3 regions of the Pseudogulbenkiania sp. MAI-1 genome follow, and region 2 is predicted to be linked to each of the others. Evidence: predicted binding sites of a transcription regulator. Region 2 holds the regulator's gene; each other region holds the start of a gene.
The links. The regulator sigma-54, encoded in region 2, starts transcription at its own class of promoters, with help from an activator protein. The targets are predictions, from matches to a motif close to CTGGCACGCTTCATGCTT.
Positions count from the first base shown of each region.

Region 1: a site for sigma-54 is predicted at 5,059-5,076, ahead of PSEMAI1_RS0105270 (flagellar hook-length control protein FliK). Genes of this name have one in related genera too.
Region 3: a site for sigma-54 is predicted at 2,085-2,102, ahead of PSEMAI1_RS0106940 (CmpA/NrtA family ABC transporter substrate-binding protein). Genes of this name have one in related genera too.

Region 1 covers NZ_AZUR01000001.1:1,135,809-1,143,460, forward strand. The annotation lists gene fliF (flagellar basal-body MS-ring/collar protein FliF) at 1-1,413, shown strand, start outside; gene fliG (flagellar motor switch protein FliG) at 1,406-2,404, shown strand; gene PSEMAI1_RS0105255 (flagellar assembly protein FliH) at 2,385-3,164, shown strand; gene fliI (flagellar protein export ATPase FliI) at 3,145-4,539, shown strand; gene fliJ (flagellar export protein FliJ) at 4,552-4,998, shown strand; gene PSEMAI1_RS0105270 (flagellar hook-length control protein FliK) at 5,112-6,032, shown strand; gene PSEMAI1_RS0105275 (flagellar basal body-associated FliL family protein) at 6,199-6,708, shown strand; gene fliM (flagellar motor switch protein FliM) at 6,712-7,652, shown strand, end outside.
Region 2 covers NZ_AZUR01000001.1:3,438,221-3,445,872, reverse strand. The annotation lists gene PSEMAI1_RS0116130 (Gx transporter family protein) at 1-235, opposite strand, end outside; gene PSEMAI1_RS0116125 (NusG domain II-containing protein) at 216-584, opposite strand; gene rapZ (RNase adapter RapZ) at 581-1,423, opposite strand; gene hprK (HPr(Ser) kinase/phosphatase) at 1,404-2,360, opposite strand; gene ptsN (PTS IIA-like nitrogen regulatory protein PtsN) at 2,353-2,814, opposite strand; gene hpf (ribosome hibernation-promoting factor, HPF/YfiA family) at 2,933-3,262, opposite strand; gene PSEMAI1_RS0116100 (RNA polymerase factor sigma-54) at 3,330-4,733, opposite strand; gene lptB (LPS export ABC transporter ATP-binding protein) at 4,739-5,467, opposite strand; gene lptA (lipopolysaccharide transport periplasmic protein LptA) at 5,464-5,985, opposite strand; gene lptC (LPS export ABC transporter periplasmic protein LptC) at 5,975-6,538, opposite strand; gene kdsC (3-deoxy-manno-octulosonate-8-phosphatase KdsC) at 6,535-7,059, opposite strand; gene PSEMAI1_RS0116075 (KpsF/GutQ family sugar-phosphate isomerase) at 7,068-7,652, opposite strand, start outside.
Region 3 covers NZ_AZUR01000001.1:1,505,714-1,513,365, forward strand. The annotation lists gene PSEMAI1_RS21715 (hypothetical protein) at 1-82, opposite strand, end outside; gene PSEMAI1_RS0106925 (hypothetical protein) at 292-594, shown strand; gene PSEMAI1_RS0106930 (DNA-3-methyladenine glycosylase I) at 668-1,240, opposite strand; gene PSEMAI1_RS0106935 (ANTAR domain-containing response regulator) at 1,414-1,998, shown strand; gene PSEMAI1_RS0106940 (CmpA/NrtA family ABC transporter substrate-binding protein) at 2,251-3,531, shown strand; gene ntrB (nitrate ABC transporter permease) at 3,556-4,470, shown strand; gene PSEMAI1_RS0106950 (ABC transporter ATP-binding protein) at 4,474-5,265, shown strand; gene PSEMAI1_RS0106955 (NarK/NasA family nitrate transporter) at 5,688-6,899, shown strand; gene PSEMAI1_RS0106960 (bifunctional protein-serine/threonine kinase/phosphatase) at 7,034-7,652, shown strand, end outside.

The sequences.
Region 1 (7,652 bases), 2.3 Mb from region 2:
GCGGCGCAGGGCCTGCCCAAGGCGGGCGGCGTCGGCTTCGAACTGATGGACAACCAGAAGTTCGGCATCAGCCAGTTCGCCGAGCAGGTCAACTACCAGCGCTCCATCGAGGGCGAGCTGGCGCGCACCATCGAAGCCATCGGCGCGGTCGAGTCGGCGCGCGTGCACATCGCCATCCCCAAGCAGAGCGTGTTCGTGCGCGACCAGCAGCAGCCGACGGCCTCGGTCATGCTCAACCTGTATCCGGGGCGAGTGCTCGACGCCGGGCAGATCGCCGGCATCCTGCATCTGGTATCCAGTTCGGTTCCCAATCTGTCGGCACGCAACGTGACGGTGGTCGATCAGGACGGCAACCTGCTGTCCAGCCAGGCCGACGTCAACAACGCCAGCGGGCTGGATCAGCGTCAGTTGAGCTACGTGCACCAGATCGAAAGCGATTTCGTCAAGCGCATCGAGGCCATCCTGGAACCGATTTTCGGCCGCGGCAACGTGCGGGCGCAGGTCACCGCCAACGTCGATTTCTCCGAGGTGGAACAGACCTCGGAAACCTTCCGTCCCAACTCGACCCCCAACCCGTCGGCGACGCGCAGCCAGCAGATCGTCGAGAAGCTGGGCAGCGGCGCCACGCTGCCGGGCGGCGTGCCGGGCGCCCTGTCCAACCAGCCGCCTTCGGCCGCCTCGGCGCCGATCACCCTGCCGCCCGGGGCCGCCCCGGGGACGGCCACGCTGTCCGGACAGGCGCTGGGACAGAACGGCGCACTGGAGCGCCAGCTCATCACCAACTACGAAGTCGACAAGACCATTCAGCACACCAAGCTGCCCAAGGGCGTGCTCAAGCGCCTGTCGGCGGCGGTGGTGGTCAACTACCGCCTGATGCCGGACCGCAACGGCGAGGTCAAACCGACCCCGCTCACCGCCCAGGAGATCCAGCAGGTCAACAACCTGGTGCGCGAGACCATGGGCTATAACACGGAGCGTGGCGATACGCTCAACGTGGTCAACGCGGCGTTTGCCGGCAACGCCCCGCCGCCTTCGCTGCAGGATAAGGTCGTCGATTACGTCAGCAGCAATGCCACCGATCTGGTCAAGTACCTGCTGCTGGCGATCGCCGTGCTGTACCTGCTGTTCGGCGTGGTGCGCCCGATCGTGCGCGACGTGCTCAAGCCGCCCAAGGCCGACAAGGGCCCGGCGGCCGCCGAAGGAGAGGAAGCCGCCGGCGCGCCCGGCCGTCTGCTGGCCGTGGCCGGCGAAGAGGGCGAGGCGGCCGCGGCGGCCGAGGAAGCCAACCTCGATCCACGCGAACGGCAGCGCCGTCAGTACATGAGCAATCTGGAAGCCGCGCGCGAACTGGTGAAATCCGATCCGCGCATGGCGGCGCAGATCATCAAGGAATGGATCAGTTCCGATGAGTGATAACGGAGTGCACCGCAGCGCGGTGCTGCTGTTCAGCCTGGGGCAGGCCGAGGCCGTCGAGGTGTTCAAGTACCTGGGGCCCAAGGAGGTGCAGAAGATCTCGCTGGCCATGGCGTCGATCAACAACCTCAGCCATGAGGACATCGACGTGGTCGTCAACCAGTTCCGCGAGGAGTGCCAGGCGCGGGCCAGTCTCGGCGCCTCCGATGAATACCTGCGCAACGTGCTGGTCGAGGCGCTGGGCGCGGACAAGGCCTCCAACCTGCTCGACAAGATCATGCAGGGCAACGACCAGAGCGGCATCGAGAGCCTGAAGTGGATGGACCCGTCGTCGGCGGCCGACCTGATCCGGAACGAGCACCCGCAGATCGTCGCCACCATCCTGGTGCACCTCGACCCCGACCTGTCGAGCGCCATCCTGGGCTACTTCCCCGAGCGCCTGCGCAACGAGGTGCTGATCCGCACCGCGACGCTGGAAGGGGTGCAGCCGCAGGCCTTGCGCGAGCTGAACGACGTGTTGACGCAACTGTTGTCCGGCTCCGACCGCATCAAGAAGAGCGCCGCCGGCGGCATCGCGCTCACGGCGGAAATCCTCAACTTCATGGGCGGCAACGTCGAGGCTTCGGCGCTGGGCTACATCCGCGAGCACGACCCGGAACTGGCGCAGCGCATCCAGGACAAGATGTTCGTGTTCGAGAACATCCTCGACATCGACGACCGCTCCATCCAGACCATCCTGCGCGAGGTGCAGACCGATTCGCTGGTGGTGGCGCTCAAGGGCACCAGCCAGGAGCTCAAGGACAAGATCTTCCGCAACATGTCGCAGCGGGCGGCGGAAATGCTGCGCGACGACCTCGAGGCCAAGGGGCCGGTCAAGCTGTCCGAGGTGGAAGCGGAGCAGAAAGAGATTCTCAAGATCGTGCGCAAACTGGCCGACGACGGCCAGATCGTGCTAGGCAGCAAGGGTGGCGATGAAGGCCTCGTCGAGTAACTCGATCATCCCCGGCGAGCAGGTCACCGAATGGCGCGCCTGGTCGCCGGCCAGTTTCCAGGACGCCGCCGCGCCGGCCCCCCGCGCCGCGGAGGAGCCTGCCGTCGCGGCGGAGGGCGAGAGCCCGGAGCCGGACGAGGACCCTCCCTTAGCCGCGTCCGAGGAGGGCGATCCGGCAGAGGAGGCGCCGCCCAGTTCCTATCCCACGGCCGCCGAACTGGAGGCCATCCATCAGGAAGCCTGGCAGACGGGGCACGAGGCTGGTCTCGCCGAAGGGCGGCTGCAGGGGCAGGCCGAGGCGCTGGCGGAGGTGTCGGCCACCTTCGCCCGGCACTGGGAGCCCTTGCAGGCGCTGGCCGACCAGTTTGCCGATGGCTTGAACCGGATGGAGGCGGAGCTCGCGCACGACATCCTGTCGTTTTCGGTCGGCCTGGCCGAGCGGCTGGTGGCGGCGCATCTGGCCTGCGATCCCTGCGCGCTCGAGTCGGTGCTGCGCCAGGCCTTGTCCGACCTGCCCGCCACGCTGGGGCAGGCGCGTCTGCGCGTCAATCCCGACGACCTGGAGGTGGCGCGCGCCTTCCTGCAGCAGGAAACCCCCGAAACCGTCTGGCAATGGCTGCCCGACCCGTCCATCGCGCGCGGCGGTTGCATCATCGATACCGCCCATCTGCGCCTGGACCTGACCCTGACCGCCCGTCTCGACGCGTTGAAGTCGGCCCTGGGATTGGAGCCGTCGACCGATGACTCACCAGCTGCTTGAGCGCCAGCGGCGCTTTCTCGACGAGTGCCGCAGCGTGGCCGACCGGACGCCGCTGTGGCAGACTTGCGGCAAGCTGGTGCGGGTCACCGGCATGGTGATGGAGGCGGTCGGCCTCAAGCTGCCAGTGGGCAGCGCCTGCACCGTGTCCCTGCCGGATGGCCATGCCGTCGAGGCGGAGGTGGTCGGCTTTGCCGGCGACAAGGTGTTCCTGATGCCGCTGACCAACGTCCAGGGCCTGCTGCCGGGGGCCGAGGTGCGGCCGCTGGTGGCGCAGCACGCCCCGGTCTTCGGCCAGGGGGCCGCGCCGGCCAGCCTCTCGGGCTCGGCGGGGCGCCAAGTGCCGGTCGGCTTCAACCTGCTGGGCCGGGTGCTCGATTCGCTGGGGCGGCCGCTCGACGAAAAGGGCGCGCTGCAGCCCGAAGCCTATTTCCCCTTGTACAGCCAGCCGCTCAATCCGCTGGAACGCTCGCCGGTGCGCACCGTGCTCGACGTGGGCGTGCGCGCCATCAACGGCCTGTTGACCGTCGGCCGCGGGCAGCGCCTGGGCTTGTTCGCCGGCTCCGGCGTCGGCAAGAGCGTGCTGCTCGGCATGATGGCGCGTTTCACCAAGGCGGACATTGTGGTGGTCGGCCTGATCGGCGAGCGAGGGCGCGAGGTCAAGGACTTCATCGAGAACATTCTCGGCGAGGAAGGGCGCGCGCGCTCGGTGATCGTCGCCGCGCCGGCCGATACTCCTCCGTTGATGCGTCTGCACGGCGCGGCCTACGCCACGGCCCTGGCCGAATACTTCCGCGCGCAGGGGCTCGACGTGCTGCTGCTGATGGACTCGGTGACGCGCTATGCCATGGCTCAGCGCGAGATCGCGCTCGCCATCGGCGAACCGCCGGTGACCAAGGGCTATCCACCCTCGGTGTTCGCGCGCCTGCCACAGTTGATCGAGCGTGCCGGCAACGGGGCTGCCGGCGGCGGGGCGATCACCGCCTTCTACACCGTGTTGTCCGAGGGCGACGACCAGCAGGACCCGATCGCCGATGCCGCCCGCGCCATCCTGGACGGTCACTTCGTGCTGTCACGCGAGCTGGCCGAGGCCGGTCATTACCCGGCCATCGACATCGAACAGTCGATCAGCCGGGTCATGGTCGACGTGGTGGAGCCGCGCCAGATGGACTTGGCGCGCCGCTTCAAGCAACTCTACTCGCGCTACCAGCGCAACCGCGACCTGATCAGCGTCGGCGCCTACGTGGCCGGTTCCGACCCGATGCTGGACGAGGCGATCCGGCGCCAGCTGCCGATGGTCGGCTTCCTCACCCAGCCCATGCACGAGTCCCATGGCTACGACTCCTGTCTCGAGCAACTGGCCAGCACCCTGGCGTAGTGAGTCGCGGCGATGAAACCGAGCAAGTACGCGCTGTTGGTCCGACTGGCCGAAGAAAAGCAGGAGGCCGCCGCCGAGCGCATGCGCCAGGCCCAGGCCCGGCTGACTGAGGCATTGTCACGGCTGGAGCAGCTCGATGCCTTCCGCAATGAATACCGGCAAAGACTGCAGCAGAGCGGGGAGCGCGGCATGCCGGTGGCGCAGTGGCAGGATTTCCGCCGCTTCATCTCCCGGCTGGACGAAGCCATGCACAGTCAGCAGGCCGAGGTGGACCGCTGCAAGCAGACCTTTTTGCTGGCGCGGCAGGCGTGGAACAACGAGCGCAAACAGCTGAAGGCCTTCGAGACGCTGATCGAGCGCGAGCAGGCGCGCCAGGCGGTGCTCGAAAGCAAGCGCCAGCAGAAATTGAGCGATGAATTTGCCACCCGGCGTTTTTGGGACAAGCAGCACGAGGAGTAGGGGGAGGGTACGGTGTCGAAGGTGCCGCGATAGGTGCCGGCAGCATCCGTGCTCGAAAGGCTGGCCTGGAACTTGCTTTTCCATGACCATCTTTTAGCTGGAAGCCTTTGGTCATGACGATTTCCATCCTTTCCCAAGCGGCGGTGAGCCCCAAGGGGCTGGCCGCGCAGAGCAGTGCGGCAGCCGGTGAGGACATTGCCGTCGGTAACACGCTGTTCGCCGGCCTGCTCGGCCAGCAACTGAGCCAACTGACTGCGCTGTCGGCGGCGGCCCCGAGCGCCGGGACGGAAGGGGAGAGCGCGGCCAGCGGCAAGAAATCGGCCAAGAAGAGCGTGCTGCCGGAGGAGTTGGTCCCGGCTGGGCAGATCGTGGCCTTGCAGCCGGTGCAGGCCGCCGTCACGTCCGAGCTGAGGCTGAATACGGAACCCGAGGTGGCCTCTGTCGCGCCGGGGGACGAGGTGCAGGAGGGGCTCCTGGCCGGGCTGGTGAGCGATAAGCCCCTTGCGGCAGAGGCGCAAAAATTGCCGGTGGACGGTGCTGCATTCGGACAATTCTTGCCGGTTCAGGCGGCGGCGAGCGGGGCGACCCAGCCGCCCGCCGAGGCCGGCCAGGCCAAGGTGCTGCCGTTGCCGATCAGCGACAGCAACTGGTCCAAGGCCATGAGCGAGCAGATGCTGTCGCTGGTCAGCGTCAAGGCCGACAAGGCCCAGATCCAGATCAATCCGCCCGAGCTCGGTCCGATCGACGTCACCCTGAAGCTCAATCAGGATCAGGTCCAGGTAACCTTCAGCGTTGCCACTCCGCAAGCGCGCGAAGCGGTGGAAAACAGCTTGCCCAAGCTCGCCACGATGCTGGCAGGAAGCGGCTTGCAACTGGCCGACGCCCAGGTGTCCAGCGGCCAGTCGGGGGGAGACCCGCGTCAGTCGCAGCGCCAGGCCAAGGCCTCGCGCGAGCCGGAGGACCAGGCCGTGGAGGGCAGCGATACCTTGTCGCTGATCAATCGGTCGCGGAATGTATTGAGCATTTTCGCCTGAATCAGGCGTGCTACTCATCATTTCGACCGCTGGGCGGGCCGGTGCCGCCCCTAAGTTGATGAATAACTCACACTAATTTGTCATTACCTCTATCCAGTCCGCCGGGATTTCTGGAAAATAGTAAAAAATACTATTTTGAAGACTGCAAGTTACGGACTGAGGTTTTATGGCGGAAGAAAAGAAAGCCGAGAAAAAGGCAGGGGGGAGTGGCAACAAGCTGATGATCGTCGTCATCGCTCTGCTGCTGCTGGTTCTTGTCGCCGTGGGGGGGCTGGCGGCCTATATGTTCACCAGCCTGCACGCATCGGCTGGCGACGCCCATGCCGAACAGGCGGCCGAGAAGCCCAAGAAGAAAGAAGGCCCGCCGATCTTCGAAAAGCTGGACACCTTCGTCGTCAACCTGGCCGGCAATGGCGGCAACATGCTGCAGGTGGACATGCAGGCGGAACTGGCCGACGAGGAAACCAAGAAGAAATTCACCGAGTACATGCCCAAGATCCGCAGCGCCCTGATCCTTTTGCTGTCGTCCAAGTCGCCGGACGAACTGGCCACCCCCGAGGGCAAGGTGAAGCTCAAGGCCCAGGTCAAGAAGATCATCAACGAATCGATGGACGCGGGCGAAGAGGAACCGGTGGAAAACATCCTGTTCACCGCTTTCATCATCCAGACGCAGTAAGCCATGGCCGACGATATCCTCTCCCAGGATGAGGTAGATGCCCTTTTGCGAGGGGTCACGGGAGAAGAGGCCGAAGACGATACCGGCCAGGACTCCCAGGGAATCCGTGCCTACGACATCGGTCGTCAGGAGCGGATCGTGCGCGGGCGCATGCCGACGCTCGAGATCATCAACGAGCGTTTCGCCCGCAACCTGCGCATCGGCCTGTTCAATTTCATCCGGCGTAACGCGGAAATCTCCGTCGGGCCGGTGCGGGTGCAGAAATACAGCGAGTTCATCCGCAACCTGGTCGTGCCGACCAACCTCAATCTGGTTCACGTCAAGCCGCTGCGCGGCACCGGCCTGTTGATCTTCGACCCGGACCTGGTGTTCCTGGTGGTGGACAACCTGTTCGGCAGCGACGGCCGCTACCACGTGCGCGTCGAGGGGCGCGATTTCACCCCGACCGAGCAGCGCATCATCCGGCGCCTGCTGGAGGTGGTGTTCACCGAGTACCAGAAGGCCTGGGAGCCGGTCTACCCGATCGAGTTCGTCTATCTGCGCTCGGAGATGAACACGCAGTTCGCCAACATCGCAACGCCGACCGAGGTGGTGGTGGCGATGACCTTCCATATCGAGATGGGCGCCGGCGGCGGCGAGTTCCACGTCTGCCTGCCGTACTCGATGGTCGAACCGATCCGTGACGTGTTGTCGAGCACGATGCAGGCCGACCGTACCGAGGTGGACAACCGCTGGGTCAACCTGATGTCGCGTCAGGTGCAGGCGGCGGAGGTCGACCTGGTCGCCACTTTGGCCGGTACCAGCGTGACGCTGGGGCAGGTGCTCAATCTTAAGAAGGGCGATGTCGTGATGCTGGAAGTGCCGGAGAAGATCATTGCCGACGTGTCGGGGATTCCGGTATTCGAATGCACCTACGGCACGGTGCAGGGGCGCTATGCCCTGAA
Region 2 (7,652 bases):
GCAAGCCGGCACCAAGGATGCGCAGCAGACTGACCCACACCGCGGCACGCCAGCCCAGGGTCTCCAGCGCCAGCAGCGTGACGATGTTGGCCAGCCCCGGCTTGATGCCGGGCAGCGGCGAGGGGATGCCGGCATCGACCACCGCCAGCACGATGGCCAGCGCCGCCAGCCGGGCGATGCGGTGGTCGTGCGGCTGGGCGGGCAGCCAGCGGGTGTCAGAAGTTGAGGCTGTCATAAGGCTGATCGGGCCCAGTCAGTTCGATGCTGGTGGCGTTGGGCAGGCAGATCGCGATCTGTCCGGAACGCGACAGCCAGCCCTGGTGCACGCAGTACTGGCGCGGGCTGGGGTCTTGCTTGATGCGCGCCCTGCCGCCGGCGATCTCGACCAGGGTCACCCCCAAGGGGCCTGGCACCGGTACCAGGCGGTTGTGCAGCAGGCTCAGGTTGGCGATGCGCTCGCCACCCGCGCGTATCGTCACGCTGCGCGCCTGCCCTTGCCCCCACAGCTGCCAGCCCAGCCAGCCGGTCAGCAGCGCGCCCGCCAGCAGTACCAGCCAGTCACCGGGCCGGATCAGGCGGCTCATACGTCACGGTAGAGCTGGCGGTGACGCAACAGCACCTGCTCGCTGGCGAAGCTCTTGGCCAGCGACTCGGCGATGAACACTGAGCGGTGCTGGCCGCCGGTGCAGCCGATGGCCACCGTCAGATAGCTGCGGTTGTCCTGGCGGAAGGCTGGCAGCCACTTGGCCAGGAACTGGCGGATGTCGGACATCAGGTCCGCCACCATCGGGTATTGGGCAAAATAGGCGACGATCTCGGCATCCTGGCCGGTCAGCGGGCGCAGTTGCTTGTCGTAGTAGGGGTTCGGCAGGCAGCGCACGTCGAACACGAAGTCGGCATCCAGCGGCACGCCGTACTTGAAGCCGAACGACTGGAAGATCACGGTGAGGCGGTTGTCGTCGGCCTCGACCAGTTCGTTGACCCAGGTGCGCAGGGCGTTGGCCGACAGCTCGCTGGTGTCGATGCGCGCGCCCAGCTCCTGGACGCTGGCCAGCAGCTCCTCTTCCTGGCGGATGCATTCTTCCACGGTCAGGCCGGAGCCGGACAGCGGGTGGCGGCGACGGGTTTCGGAGAAGCGCTTGACCAGCGTGTCGGTCTTGGATTCGAGAAACAGCAGGCGCACGTCGATGCCGCGCTCGCGCAGCTTCTGCATCTCCACCGGCAGCGCGCCCAGCGAGGGGCTGGAGCGGGTGTCCACGCTGATGGCGATCTGCTCGTAGCCGTAGGTGGCGTAGATGGAAACCGCTTCCTGCAGCATGGTGGCCGGCAGGTTGTCGACGCAGTAGTAGCCAGCGTCTTCCAGGGCGCGCAGCGCTACCGATTTGCCCGAACCGGACAGGCCGCTAATCAGTATCAGGCGCATGCTCTTGTTCCCGGAGGAAGTTGGTATGCCGTTCGATGAACTCGCGGGTGCTGTCGATGCCGCGCAATTGAAGGATGTAGTTGCGCACGGCGGCTTCCACCAGGACCGCGAGGTTGCGGCCGGCCGCCACCGGCAGCACCACCTTGCGCACCATCACGCCGATGATGTCCTGGGTTTCCGACTGGATGTTGAGGCGGTCGAGCGCCTGCATCGCCTGGTCGTTGGCCTTGACCAGGTGGATGATCAGCTTGAGCACCTTCTTCGGCCGCACCGCGGTTTCGCCGAAGATGGTGCGGATGTTCAGGATGCCCAGGCCGCGCACCTCGAGGAAGTCGCGCAACAGCGGCGGACAGCGGCCTTCCAGCGTTTCCGGGCCGATGCGGTAGAGTTCCACCGCGTCGTCGGCCACCAGGCCGTGGCCGCGCGAGATCAGTTCCAGCGCCAGTTCGCTCTTGCCCATGGCCGAGTCGCCCATGATCAGCACGCCGATTTCCAGCACGTCGAGGAACACCCCGTGCAGCACGGTCGAGACTGCCAGCGCCCGCGCCAGATAGATGCGCAGCACATCCATCAGGTAGGGGCTTTCCAGCGGCGTGGTCATCAGCGGCACGTTATGGGTGTGGCAGTAGTCGCGCAGCAGCTTGGGTACCGGCTGGCCGTTGGCCACCATCACCACCGACATGCTCTTGTGGAACAGCTGGTCGAGCGCGGTCTTGGCGGCGGATTGTTCGAGCCGGTCGAGGTATTCGACCTCGGCCAGGCCCAGTACCTGTACCCGGTTGGGGTGGATGAAGTTGAGGTGGCCCACCAGCGCCAACAGCGGGCGCTGTTCGTCGTTGCCGATCAGGTTATCGGCGCCGCCGGTGCCGGCGACCCAGCTCAGGTTCAGTTTGTGCTGATTGTCGTGGTAGAGCTTGCGAACGCTTATGCTAGGCATGGGGGGACCATTCGGTCAGCAGGGTGTAGAGCTCGTCGGCGCTCTGGGCGGCCAGCAGTTGCTCGCGCAGCGGCCGGCTGGAAAAAACCTGGGCCAGTTCGGACAGCACCTGCAGGTGCAGGTCGGTGGCCTGTTCCGGGACCAGCAGCACGAACAGGATCTGGACCGGTTTGCCGTCGGGGGCGTCGAAGGGGATGGCCGACTTGAGGCGGATCAGCACGCCGGCAGCCTCTTTCAGGCCGCGGGCACGGCCGTGCGGAATGGCCACGCCTTGCCCCAGCCCGGTGGAGCCGAGCTTTTCGCGCGCGAACAGGCATTCGAACACTTCACTACGCGCAATGCCGCGGGTGTTCTCGATCAGGAGTCCCACCTGTTCGAAGACGCGCTTCTTACTGGCTACGTCGAGATCGAGCAGGACATTGTCCCGGGTTAGGATTTTGCCGATCAGGCTCATAGGGGTCTGTTGAGAGCTGCCAAAAACCTGACGATTCTACGTTGCTTTGGTGTGACAGAGAAAGGATCGTGCAAAGCAAAGCGGGAACCTCCCGGCTCCCGCTTTACCAATCAAGGATTTAGAGTGTGGCTTCCGGGGCCGGGGAAGGGGCTGGCGTCACCCGGTGCTCGCTCAGTTTTTCCTTGTGCTTGAGCACCTGGCGGTCCAGCTTGTCCATCAGCAAGTCGATGGCGGCGTACATGTCCGCGTCGGTCGCCTCCACGTGGATGTCCTTGCCGGAGAGGTGCACGTTGACTTCGGCCTTCTGGACCAGCTTGTCCACAGACAGGGTCACCGCCACGTCGATCACATGGTCGACATGACGGGTCACGCGTTCGAGTTTGCTTTCTATGTAATCACGCAGCGGTTGGGTAACGTCGAGGTGGAGACCGGTTACTTTGAGGTTCATACCTTACTCCTTCTTGTGTTGACTGCCCGGCAGAAGCTGCCGGGCATGCTGATGATTCAGTTCAAGGTCAGAGGACCTTGCGCAGATTGACCGGTGGAATCTGCATGGCTTCACGATACTTCGCCACCGTGCGCCTGGCAACCTGTATGCCCTGTTTGGCCAGTTCGTCCGCCAGGGCGCTGTCGGACAGGGGCTTGGCCGGGTTTTCCGCTTCGATCATCTGGCGGATGTGCGCCTTGATGGCGGTGGCCGAGCATTCACCGCCGCTGTCCGTTTCCAGTGCGCTGCCGAAGAAATACTTCAGCTCGAACAGGCCGCGCGGGCACAACAGGTATTTCTGCGTCGTCACACGGGATACCGTGGATTCGTGCAGCTCCAGCTCATCGGCGATGTCGCGCAGGATGAGCGGACGCATGGCGACTTCTCCGTGTTCAAAGAACGCTTGCTGTCTTTCGACTATAGATTCCGCCACTTTGAGGATGGTGTCAAATCGTTGCTGAATATTCTTCACCAGCCATTTGGCCTCTTGCAGGCGGGCGCTCAATTCGCCGCCGGCGCCGCGGTTCTCGCTGAGCATCTGGGCGTACATCTGGTTGACGCGCAGGCGCGGCACGGCGGCGTTGTTGAGCTCGGCGCGCCAGCGGCCCTTGACGCGGCGCACGGCGATGTCGGGGATGATGTAGCGGGTGTCGTCGGCGCCGAAACCGGCCGCCGGGCGGGGGTTGAGGCGGGCGATCAGGGCCTGCGCCGCTTTCAGTTCCACGTCGCCGACATCGAGCAGGCGCTTCAGGCGGGTATAGTCGCGGTTGCCCAGCAGGGTGAGGTGCTCGCTGACGATGGTGCGCGCCAGCGCCTTGCCGGGGGTGCTGTCCGGCAACTGGGCCAGTTGCAGCGCCAGCGATTCGGACAGCGAGCGGGCGCCGACGCCCTGCGGTTCGAATTGCTGCAGCAGTTTCAAACCGAACGCCAGTTCGTCTTCCTCGATGCCGAGTTCCAGCGGCAGCGAGGCGGCCAGTTCCTGCAGGTCGGTCGTCAGGTAGCCGTCTTCGTCCAGCTCTTCGATCAAGAGCTGCACGATGGCGCTGTCGCGTTCGGGCAGGGCGATTTCTCCCAGCTGCGCCAGCAGGTGTTCGCGCAGCGTGACCGGGCGCGGCACGTTGGCCATCGGGTCGTAATCGTCGTCGCCGTCGTTGCTGCGCCGGCTGCCGCTACCCCAGTCGGTCAGTTCGCCGCCGGTGTCGCCGCTGTCCGTGTCGTGGCGTTCCGCTTCGGCTTCGCCGCCGGCGGTGTCGGCCGGGGCGCTCTCGGCGGCCGGTTCGTCGCCCCGCTCCAACAGCGGGTTGTCCTGCAGGAAGCGTTCCACTTCGGTTTGCAGGTCGACGGTGGACAGTTGCAGCAGCCGGATCGACTGCTGCAGTTGCGGGGTCAGCGTGAGTTGCTGCGAGACCTTGAGCTGTAGCGACTGCTTCATGGCGATTACAGGTGGAAGTGTTCGCCGAGGTAAACCTGGCGAACTTTTTCATTGTCGACGAGGGCCTGCGGCTTGCCGGAGGCCAGCACCGCGCCGTCGCTGATGATGTAGGCGCGGTCGCAGATGCGCAGCGTCTCGCGCACGTTGTGATCGGTGATCAGCACGCCGATGCCGCGTTCCTTGAGGAAGGAGATGATCTTCTGGATGTCGATCACGGCGATCGGGTCGACGCCGGCGAACGGCTCGTCGAGCAGGATGAAGCGCGGCCGGGTGGCCAGCACGCGGGCGATCTCGACGCGGCGCCGCTCGCCGCCGGATAGCGCCAGCGCGTTGCTCTCCCTGAGGTGGGCGATGTTGAGGTCGTCCAGCAGCAGCACCAGTTCCTTTTCCAGTTCCTCGCCCTTGAGGCCGGCGATCTCGAGGATGGCGCGGATGTTTTCGTCCACCGTCATCTTGCGGAAGATCGACGCTTCCTGCGGCAGGTAGCCCAGCCCCAGGCGTGCGCGCTGGTGCATCGGGAAGTGGGTGATGTCCTGCTCATCGAGCAGGATCTGGCCGTCGTCGGCCCCGACCAGGCCGACGATCATGTAGAAGCTGGTAGTCTTGCCGGCGCCGTTGGGGCCCAACAGCCCGATCACCTCGCCGCTTTCGATGCTGAGCGAGACGTCCTTGACCACGGTGCGCTTCTTGAAGCGCTTCTTCAGCCGGGTGACGTTCAGTACGCTGGCGGTCATGGCTGTTGTCCGGTGGTTTGCGGCTGCAGGATGACGGTGATGCGGCCCTTGTTGGGGCCGGTGGCGGCGCCGCCCTTGACCTGGTAGGTCTGGCTCTGGGTGTTGTAGGTGATGACCTCGCCGATCACCAGGTCCTCACCGCGCTTGACGCGGGCGTTGCCGGTGAGCACGGCGGTGTTGGTGATGCCGGTGTAGTCGAGGCGGCTGGCCTGGCCTTCGATGTATTCGTTCTTGTCGTCCATTTTCTGGCGGAAGGTGACTACCTTGCCGGTGGCCTGCACCGTCTGGTTGCCCTTGTCGTCGCGGGTGACGACGACGCGGTCGGCGTTGACGCGCAGCGTGCCCTGCGTCACCACGACGTTGCCTTCCCACACGGTCACGCCTTTCAGCTGGTCGAGCGTGCCGCTGTTGGCGTTGATTTCGATCGGTTTGCTCTGGTCGGCCTTTTCCGCCAGGGCGACGGTGGTGGCGCACAGTCCGGCCAGCATGGCCAGCGTCAGGGTGAATTTATTTCGCATAGACGACTCTTGCCTTCGAGAGCAGTTTCAACAGGCCGGCGCGCTGATCGTAGCTGAAGCCGACCGATCGGGCTACCGACGTGCCGTAATGGATGGTGACCGGCGCCGCGGAGCGGGCCAGACGCTTATCGATGTCGACGTGCATCGCCGAGGTGTCGACCCGGGTCTCCGGCTGCCTGGCGTCGGCTGGCTTGAACAGCGTCACCTGGCGGTCGAAGAAGGCCTGGCGGGTCTTGTTGTTGTAGCGGCCGCTCTGGCCGCGCACATCGTATTGCAGCACGCCGGCTTCGAAGATCCGCAGCGCGGGGGCGTCGAAGAACAGGTCGTCCTTGCCTGGGTACTGCCACATGCGCTGGGCGCTGAGGCGGTCCTGCACCTTGCCGGTGGCGTCGAAGCGCTGGGCGGTGAAGCGTTCCGCCACGAATTCCGGCTTGTTCGGGTCGAGCGCATGCACCTCGGGCGTCCAGCGCGAGATCTGGTCGAGCCAGAACGTCAACAGGCCGGTCAGCGCCAGGAGGACGACGGGGAACAGCCGCTGGGCGCGGAGGATCATGCCAGATACCTGTCCATCACTTCATCGTAGCTGCCCTGGGCCTGCATGATGAGTTCGGAGAGTTCGCGCACCGCGCCCTGGCCGCCGCCGAAGCCGGTGACGTAGTGGGCGTGCTGGCGCACCAGGCTGGGGGCGTCGGGTACCGCCACGGCGAGGCCGACGCGGCGCATCACCGGCAGGTCGACCACGTCGTCGCCGATGTAGGCACAGGCGGAGGCGTCGATGCCGGTTTCGGCCAAGAGCTGCTGGAAGGCCTCGACCTTGTCGTGGATGCCCTGGTAGTAGTAGTCGATGCCGAGGCCGCGCGCGCGGTGCTCGACGCAGCGCGCGGCGCGCCCGGTGATGATGGCGAGCTTGACGCCGGTGCCCTGCAGCATTTTCAGGCCGTGGCCGTCGAGGGTGTTGAAGGCTTTCAGTTCTTCGCCGTCCGGGGTGAAATAGATGCGGCCGTCGGTCAGCACGCCGTCGACGTCCATGATCAGGAGTTGCACCTTGCGGGCGAGTTCGTGAATCGTTTGCATGGTTGTCCTTATACGATCCGGGCCTGGAGCAGGTCGTGCATGTTGAGTGCGCCGACCAGCCGTCCGGTGTCGTCCACGACCAGCAGGCCGTTGACCTTGTGGGTTTCCATCAGCTTGACCGCTTCCGAGGCCAGTCGTTCGGCGCGGATGGTGCGCGGCTGGCGGAACATCACGTCGTCGATGGCGAGGCCGGACAGGTCGAGCGTCTTGTCCAGCGTGCGGCGCAGGTCGCCGTCGGTGAAGATGCCGGCGAGATTGCCCGAGGCGTCGACCACGGCGGTCATGCCGAGGCCCTTCCTGGTCATTTCCAGCAGCGCATCCTTGAGCGTGGTGCCGCACTGCACCACCGGCAGGGTGTCGCCGGCGTGCATCAGGTCGCGCACGTGGACCAAGAGGCGCCGCCCCAGGCTGCCGCCCGGGTGCGACAGGGCGAAGTCTTCTTCGCGGAACGAGCGCGCTTCCAGCAGCGTCACCGCCAGCGCGTCGCCCAGCGCCAGCGCCGCGGTGGTGCTGGAGGTGGGGGCCAGCCCGAGCGGGCAGGCCTCCATCTCGACGCCGGCGTCGAGGTGGATGTCGGCTTCGCGCGCCAGCGT
Region 3 (7,652 bases), 1.9 Mb from region 2:
GTGCGCCGCTGACGCGGTTGCGCCCGCCATTCTTGACCAGGTAGAGCGCGCCGTCGGCCCGCGACAGCAGACTTCCGCCCATGATGACAATGGGGTCATCAGTATGGGTGCTGGCATATGCCGGGTTTTTGGATGAAATTCTTATTCATCATGGTGATGAGTGGTGGCAGAGCAAGGGAAGGGGATGGGGAAGGCGGCTTAACAATTGTTAGTACTTCTTAACAGCATGGGTGGACGATCGCCGTTAAGATGCCGCCGTCAACTCTCGAAATAACGCTAAGGAACATAGCCATGAACAAGAACCGTTGGATGGTCGCTTTGCTGGCCGGCAGCCTGTTGGTGACCGGTTCAGCGTATGCCATGGACAGCAACGCCGTGCTCGGCGGTGCTTTGGGTGGCGGTGCTGGCGCCGCGGTAGGTTCGGCGCTGGGCGGGCGCGAAGGGGCGGTGATCGGTGCCGCGGCCGGTGCTGCCCTCGGCACGGGCATCGCCACCCGTCCCGAACCGCGCCGTACCGTGGTGGAACATCGCTATGTCGAGGTGCACAAGCACAAGAAGTGGCATCGTCACCCCCGCCACCCACACGACGATTAATCTCGCATCGCTTGTGTCAGCAAGGCGTAACGCCGGTGTCCGGGTCTCCCCGGCCCGGCGTTTTTGTTGGGCGTCAGTCTTGCCGTTCCGGATGGCGGTAACAGCTGACCAAGTGATCGTTGACCACGCCGACGGCCTGCAGGAAGGCGTAGATCACCGTGCTGCCGACGAAGTTCATGCCGGCCTTCTTCAACTCCTTGCTGATGGCGTCGGATAAGGGCGTGGACGCCGGGCACTCGGCGAGGCTGGTCCAGCGGTTGACCACCGGCTGGCCGTCGACCTGGCGCCATAGCCAGGTGGCGAAGCTGCCGTGCCGGCGTTGCAATTCGAGGAACACCCGGGCGTTGCGGATAGCACTGTGGATCTTCAGCCGGTTGCGCACGATGGCCGGATCCTGCAGCAGCCGCTCGACGTCGGTCTCGCCCATCGCCGCGACGCGTACCGGGTCGAAACCGTGAAACGCCGCGCGGTAGCCCTCGCGCTTGCGCAGGATGGTAATCCACGACAGGCCGGCCTGGGCGCCTTCCAGCACCAGCATCTCGAACAGCTTGCGGTCGTCGTGCACCGGCACGCCCCATTCCAGGTCGTGGTAGGCCACGTAGAGCGGGTCATCGCCGCACCACGGGCAGCGCATTGCAGTATTCATGGTCATCGGCCAACCTTAAAGTAAGCTCACGTTGCGTTGCGCGTTCGTCGAACCGAATCGTTTGCCGGCTTTTGGCCTGCGACGGGTGCACGCAGATCGTGGACAGGTAGTTTGCATGGAAATAGTATCGACCCGGCATGGTGCTTGCTTCACCTTTTCTGTGCAATAGGGAGATGACAGTGCTGACGGTAATGCTGGTTAACGACGGTTCGGGCAAGGCGGCCGCGCTCAAAGAGGCGCTGACACAGGCCGGCGTGCGTGTGATCGCAGAGGTGGAGGTGTCGTTGCGGCTGGGCGAGATGATCGACAGCATCCGCCCCGACATTGTGCTGATCGACTCGGATGCACCATCGCGGGACATGCTGGAGCATGTCTGCGTCGTCAGCGCGCACAGCGAGCGTCCGGTGGTGATGTTCACCGACGACACCCGCCGCGACACCATCCGCGCCGCGCTCGCGGCCGGGGTGGCGGCCTACGTGGTGGGCGATGTGGTGCCCGAGCGCATCCAGCCCCTGCTCGAGGTGGCGATAGAGCGCTATTCACTGGACAAGGAGCGGCGCGAGGAGCTGGACGACATGCGCCAGCGGCTGGCCGACCGCCAGGTGGTGGAGAAGGCCAAGGGTCTGCTGATGCAGATGAAGGGTATCGGCGAGGACGAGGCCTACCGTCAGCTGCGCGAGCGGGCGATGAAGTCGCAGAAGAAGCTGGGCGACGTGGCGCGCGAGGTGGTGGAGCTGGCGAACTGGCTCAAAGGTTGAGCGCGCTCTGGTGCACGTTGCACGTGTGCAGTGCACAAAGATGGTGGAGATAAATAACTTTTCCTTTTAAATCATAAAATTAGCGGCTGGCACGGTAGTTGCGTATAGCGCAATCACCGGGTAAGTCGCCAATGGCGGCGGCGCTACCCAGACGGGCAACGGCGCCTGTCGACCTCGCTCCTAACCAATGGAGCGGGACGACAGGCGCTTTTTGTTTTTCGGCTGTTTTTTTCTGCAATGAGGGAGAAGGAAATGGATAACAAGCGCACATCGATCGATACCAGTTTGCCGGCCGTGCCGGAGCGTCGTGATTTTCTCAAGGGAGCACTGTCCGTCATGGGGTCCACCACCTTGCTAGCCGCCTTGCCGGCTGGTATCGCCACCAGCGCTTGGGCGGCCGGCAGCGACAAGCCGGAAAAAACCGAAGTCAGAGTCGGCTTCATCCCGCTCACCGACTGCGCCTCGGTGATTGTGGCCTCCAAGATGGGCTTCGACAAGAAATACGGCATCACCATCGTGCCGTCCAAGGAGGCGAGCTGGGCCGCGGTGCGCGATAAGCTGGTCAACGGCGAACTGGACGCCGCGCACGTGCTGTACGGGTTGATGTACGGCGTGCACCTGGGCATCGGCGGGCCGAAGAAGGACATGGCGGTGCTGATGACGCTGAACCAGAACGGCCAGGGCATCACGCTCTCCAACCAGCTCAAGGCCAAGGGCGTGACCTCCGGCGCGGCGCTCGCCAAGCTGATCAAGGCCGAACCGCGCGAATACACCTTCGCCCAGACCTTCCCCACCGGCACCCACGCCATGTGGCTCTACTACTGGCTGGCCGCGCAAGGCGTCAATCCGATGAGCGACGTCAAGACCATCGTCGTGCCTCCGCCCCAGATGGTGGCCAACATGCGTGTCGACAACATGGACGGCTATTGCGTCGGTGAACCGTGGAATGCCCGCGCCATCGCCGACAATATCGGCTTCACCGTGGCCACCACCCAGCAGATCTGGGCCGGCCACCCGGAAAAGGTGCTGGGCAGCACCGGCGACTGGGTGAAGCAGAACCCGAATACCGCGCGCGCCTTGGTGGCGGCGCTGCTGGAAGCGTCGCGCTACATCGACGACGTCAAGAACCGCGCCAGCGTGGCCAAGCTGATCTCCGACAAGGCCTATGTCAATGCGCCGGAACCGGTCATCGAGGGGCGCTTCCTGGGGTCCTACGAAGACGGCCTGGGCAAGAAATGGCAAGACCCCAACCTGATGAAGTTCTTCGACGAGGGCAAGGTCAACTTCCCGTATCTCTCCGACGGCATGTGGTTCCTGACCCAGCACAAGCGCTGGGGTCTGTTGAAGGCCGACCCGGACTACCTGGGCGTGGCCAGGCAGGTCAACCAGATTGCGCTCTACAAGGAGGCCGCGGCGCTGGCCAAGGTCGCGGTGCCTCGCTCCGACATGCGCTCGGCCAAGCTGATCGACGGCGTGGTGTGGGACGGCAAGGACCCGAAAGGCTACGCCGCTTCGTTCAAGATTCGTGCCTGAGACCAGAGCTAGGGGGAAACCATCATGCAAGCCATCAAGCATGAAGCCAGTGTCGTGACCGGCACGGAGGGCAAGACCGTGGAACACAAATTGGCGGCCCGCGCCGCGTCCAAACGCCGTTTCCCGTCGCTGGAATCGGCCGATACCTCACCCGCCGTGCGCTTTCTGGTGCAGGCGATCAAGACCGTGGTGCCGCCGTTGCTGGGTCTGGCGCTGCTGGTGCTGGTCTGGTCCGTGGTTGCCAAATCGAGTGGCGGCCTGCCGGGTCCGGCGAGCACCTGGGAGTCGGCCAAGCTGCTGTTCGCCGACCCGTTCTACCAGAACGGGCCGAACGACCAGGGCGTGGGCTGGAACATTCTCAACTCGCTCGGGCGCGTCGGTGTCGGCTTCGGCCTGGCGGCGCTGGTGGGCATTCCCGCCGGCTTCATCCTCGGCCGCTTCGCCTTCGTCTCGGCGATGTTCGCGCCGGTGATCAGCCTGCTGCGCCCGGTATCGCCGCTGGCCTGGCTGCCGATCGGTCTCCTGGTGTTCAAGGCCGCGAGCCCGGCCTCGATCTGGGTGATCTTCATCTCCAGCGTGTGGCCGATGATCCTCAACACCGCCGCCGGGGTGCGCGCAGTGCCGCAGGATTACCTCAACGTGGCGCGCGTGCTGCGGCTCTCGGAGTTCAAGGTGTTCACCACCATCCTGTTCCCGTCGGTGCTGCCGCACGTGCTGACCGGGGTGCGCCTGTCGATCGGCGTAGCCTGGCTGGTGATCGTGGCGGCCGAGATGCTGACCGGTGGTGTAGGCATCGGCTTCTGGGTGTGGGACGAGTGGAACAACCTCAACGTCGAGCACATCATCATCGCCATCTTCATCGTCGGGCTGGTCGGGCTCTTGCTGGAGCAGGCGCTGATCCTGCTGGCCCGCCGCTTCAGCTTCGGTCAGGGAGTGTAAGCCATGGAAAAATTCGTCGAATTGCAGGGCGTGGGCAAGAGCTTCGATAGCCGCAAGGGCCGGTTCGTGGCGCTGCGCGACGTCAACCTGACCATCCGCCAAGGCGAGTTCGTGTCGCTGATCGGCCACTCCGGCTGCGGCAAGTCCACCGTGCTCAACATCGTCGCCGGGCTGTACGATCCGAACGCCGGTTTTGCGCTGTGTGGTGGGCGCGAGATCGACGGGCCGGGGCCGGAGCGGGCGGTGGTGTTCCAGAACCACAGCCTGCTGCCGTGGCTGACCTGTTACGGCAACATCTACCTTGCCGTGGAAAAGGTGTTCGGCCAGCGCGAGAACAAGTCCCAGCTCAAGGCGCGCTGCGAGGCGGCGCTGGCGCTGGTCAACCTGAGTCACGCCAGCGACAAGTACCCGCACGAGGTGTCGGGCGGCATGAAGCAGCGCGTCGGCATCGCCCGTGCGCTGGCGATGGAGCCCAAGGTGCTGCTGATGGACGAGCCGTTCGGCGCGCTCGACGCCTTGACCCGTGCCAACCTGCAGGACGAGTTGGTGAAGATCGTCGAGGCCACCCAGGCCACCGTGGTGATGGTGACGCACGACGTGGACGAGGCGGTGCTGTTGTCCGACCGCATCGTGATGATGACCAACGGCCCGGCCGCCACCGTGGGCGAGATCCTCGAGGTGGACCTGCCGCGCCCGCGCGACCGGCTGGCGCTGGCCAACGACAGCGCCTACCACGGCTACCGCAGCGCAGTGCTGGAGTTTTTGTATCAGAAGCATCTGCGACCGGCAGCGTGAATCCAAGGCCGTAGTACCTGCTGAAACAGGTTCTATCTATGTGGTGGTAACGCGAGGCGGGGAAGACGAGAGTCTTCCCCGCTTTTTTCATGCTCCGGACGGGGCGATGTTCCCGGCTGGTGCATCGGCGCACTTGTGCAGTGCGCCAGCGCTGGACACCAGGCGGAATGAGACCGTCCAGGCCCTCCTGGGACGGCTGACAGGGCTGGCACGTTAGTTGCTAGATCAATCTCGAACAATTCAGCTCCGGCAAGCCAGGCCAACGGAGGCCAGGCCAGCCGGGGAGCAGGGAAGGACCGATGCGGGTCTTTCGCCTGGCACGGACAACGGCGTCCGCTACCCGCAGTGAACACTGCGCGGCAGCGGGCGCTTTTTTTTGGGGTCGCGGTGGCAGCTTCGCACCGATAACGGGAGTAAGGTACATGAACAAGAGTTTCTGGAAGGCCGGCCATTGGCCCACATTGCTGGCCGCGTTTCTCTACTTCGATTTGAGCTTCATGGTCTGGTACATCCTCGGACCGTTGGCGATCCAGATCGCCGACGACCTGGCGCTCTCCGCGCAGCAGCGCGGCATGATGGTGGCCACGCCGATCCTGGCGGGTGCGGTGCTGCGCTTCGGCATCGGCGTGATGGTGGACCGCCTGTCGCCCAAGACCGCCGGCATCATCGGCCAAGTCGTGGTGATCGCCGCGCTCGGCGTGGCCTGGCATTTCGGCATCCACTCCTTCCACCAGGCGCTGCTGCTGGGGCTGTTCCTCGGCGTGGCCGGCGCCTCGTTCGCGGTATCGCTGCCGCTGGCCTCGCAGTGGTACCCGCCGGAGCATCAGGGCAAGGCGATGGGCATCGCCGGTGCCGGCAACTCCGGCACGGTGTTCGCCGCCTTGCTGGCGCCGGGCCTGGCCGCCGCTTTCGGCTGGGAGAACGTGTTCGGCTTCGCGCTGATCCCGCTGTCCATCGTGTTCGTGGTGTTCTGTCTGGTGGCCAAGAACGCCCCGCAGCGTCCGGCTCCCAAGGCGCTGGCCGACTACCTCAAGGTGCTGGGCGACAAGGATAGCTGGTGGTTCATGTTCTTCTACTGCATGACCTTCGGCGGCTTCGTCGGCCTGGCCGGCGCCTTGCCGGGCTACTTCCACGACCAGTACGGCCTGAACGCCGTGACCGCCGGCTATTACACCGCCGCCTGCGTGTTCGCCGGTTCGATGATGCGCCCGCTGGGCGGCGCGCTGGCCGACCGCATCGGCGGCATCCGCACCCTGCTGGTGATGTACACCATCGCCGCGGCGCTGCTGGGCGTGGTCGGCTTCAACCTGCCGCAGGCCTACGCCGCGCTGGCCCTGTTCATCGGAGCCATGCTGGCCCTCGGTTGCGGCAACGGCGCGGTGTTCCAGCTGGTGCCGCAGCGCTTCCGCAAGGAGATCGGCGTGATGACCGGCCTGGTCGGCATGGCCGGCGGCATCGGCGGCTTCCTGCTGGCGGCGGGCCTGGGCTTCGTCAAGCAGACCACCGGCAACTACCAGATCGGGCTGTGGCTGTTCGCCAGCCTGGGCCTGTTGGCCTGGTTCGGCCTGCACAGCGTGAAGCTGCGCTGGCGTACCACCTGGGGCTCGGCCAACGCCACCTCGGCACGGGTGTAAGAAGGGGTTACGATCTGGCCCGAAGGGGCGCAGGGGGAGGGGTGGAGCACCGTCCATCCCTCTTGCCCCCTCAACCGCGCATGAGCCCCGGACCGGGGCTCGTCGCACATGCTAAACCGGTTCCAGGAGAGATCATGGCGCTTGCCCTGACCGTCGGCCACGCCACCCACACCGGCCCCAAGCCGCGCAACGAGGACGCCCTGGCCTGCGTGACGCCGGAAGCCGAGCTGCTCACCAGCAAAGGGGCGCTGTTCGTGCTGTCCGACGGGGTGTCGAGCTGCGCCGACGGCAAGCTCGCCGCCCAGTCCAGCGTGCGCGCGGTGGCGGCGGACTACTACGCCACGCCGGAAACCTGGGAGGTCGGCACCGCGCTCGACCGCCTGCTGACCGCGCACAACCGCTGGCTGCGCTCGCAAGGCAAGACGCTGGTGGCGACGCTGACCGCGCTGGTGCTGCGCGGGCGGCGCTTTACCGTGGCACACGTCGGCGACAGCCGGCTGTACCGGCTCACCGGTGGCCGGCTGTTCTGCCTCACCACCGACCATGTCTGGGACGAGCCCTCGATGCGCCACGTGCTCAAGCGCGCCATGGGGCTCGACGAACACGTCATGGCGGACTTCCTCGACGGCGACGTGGCCGAGGGCGACGTGTTCCTGCTGGTCAGCGATGGCGTGTGGGGACCGTTGGGCGACAAGCGCCTGGACGAAGTGCTGCGGCTGCACGTCGACCCACAGCGCGCGGCCCAGGTGCTGG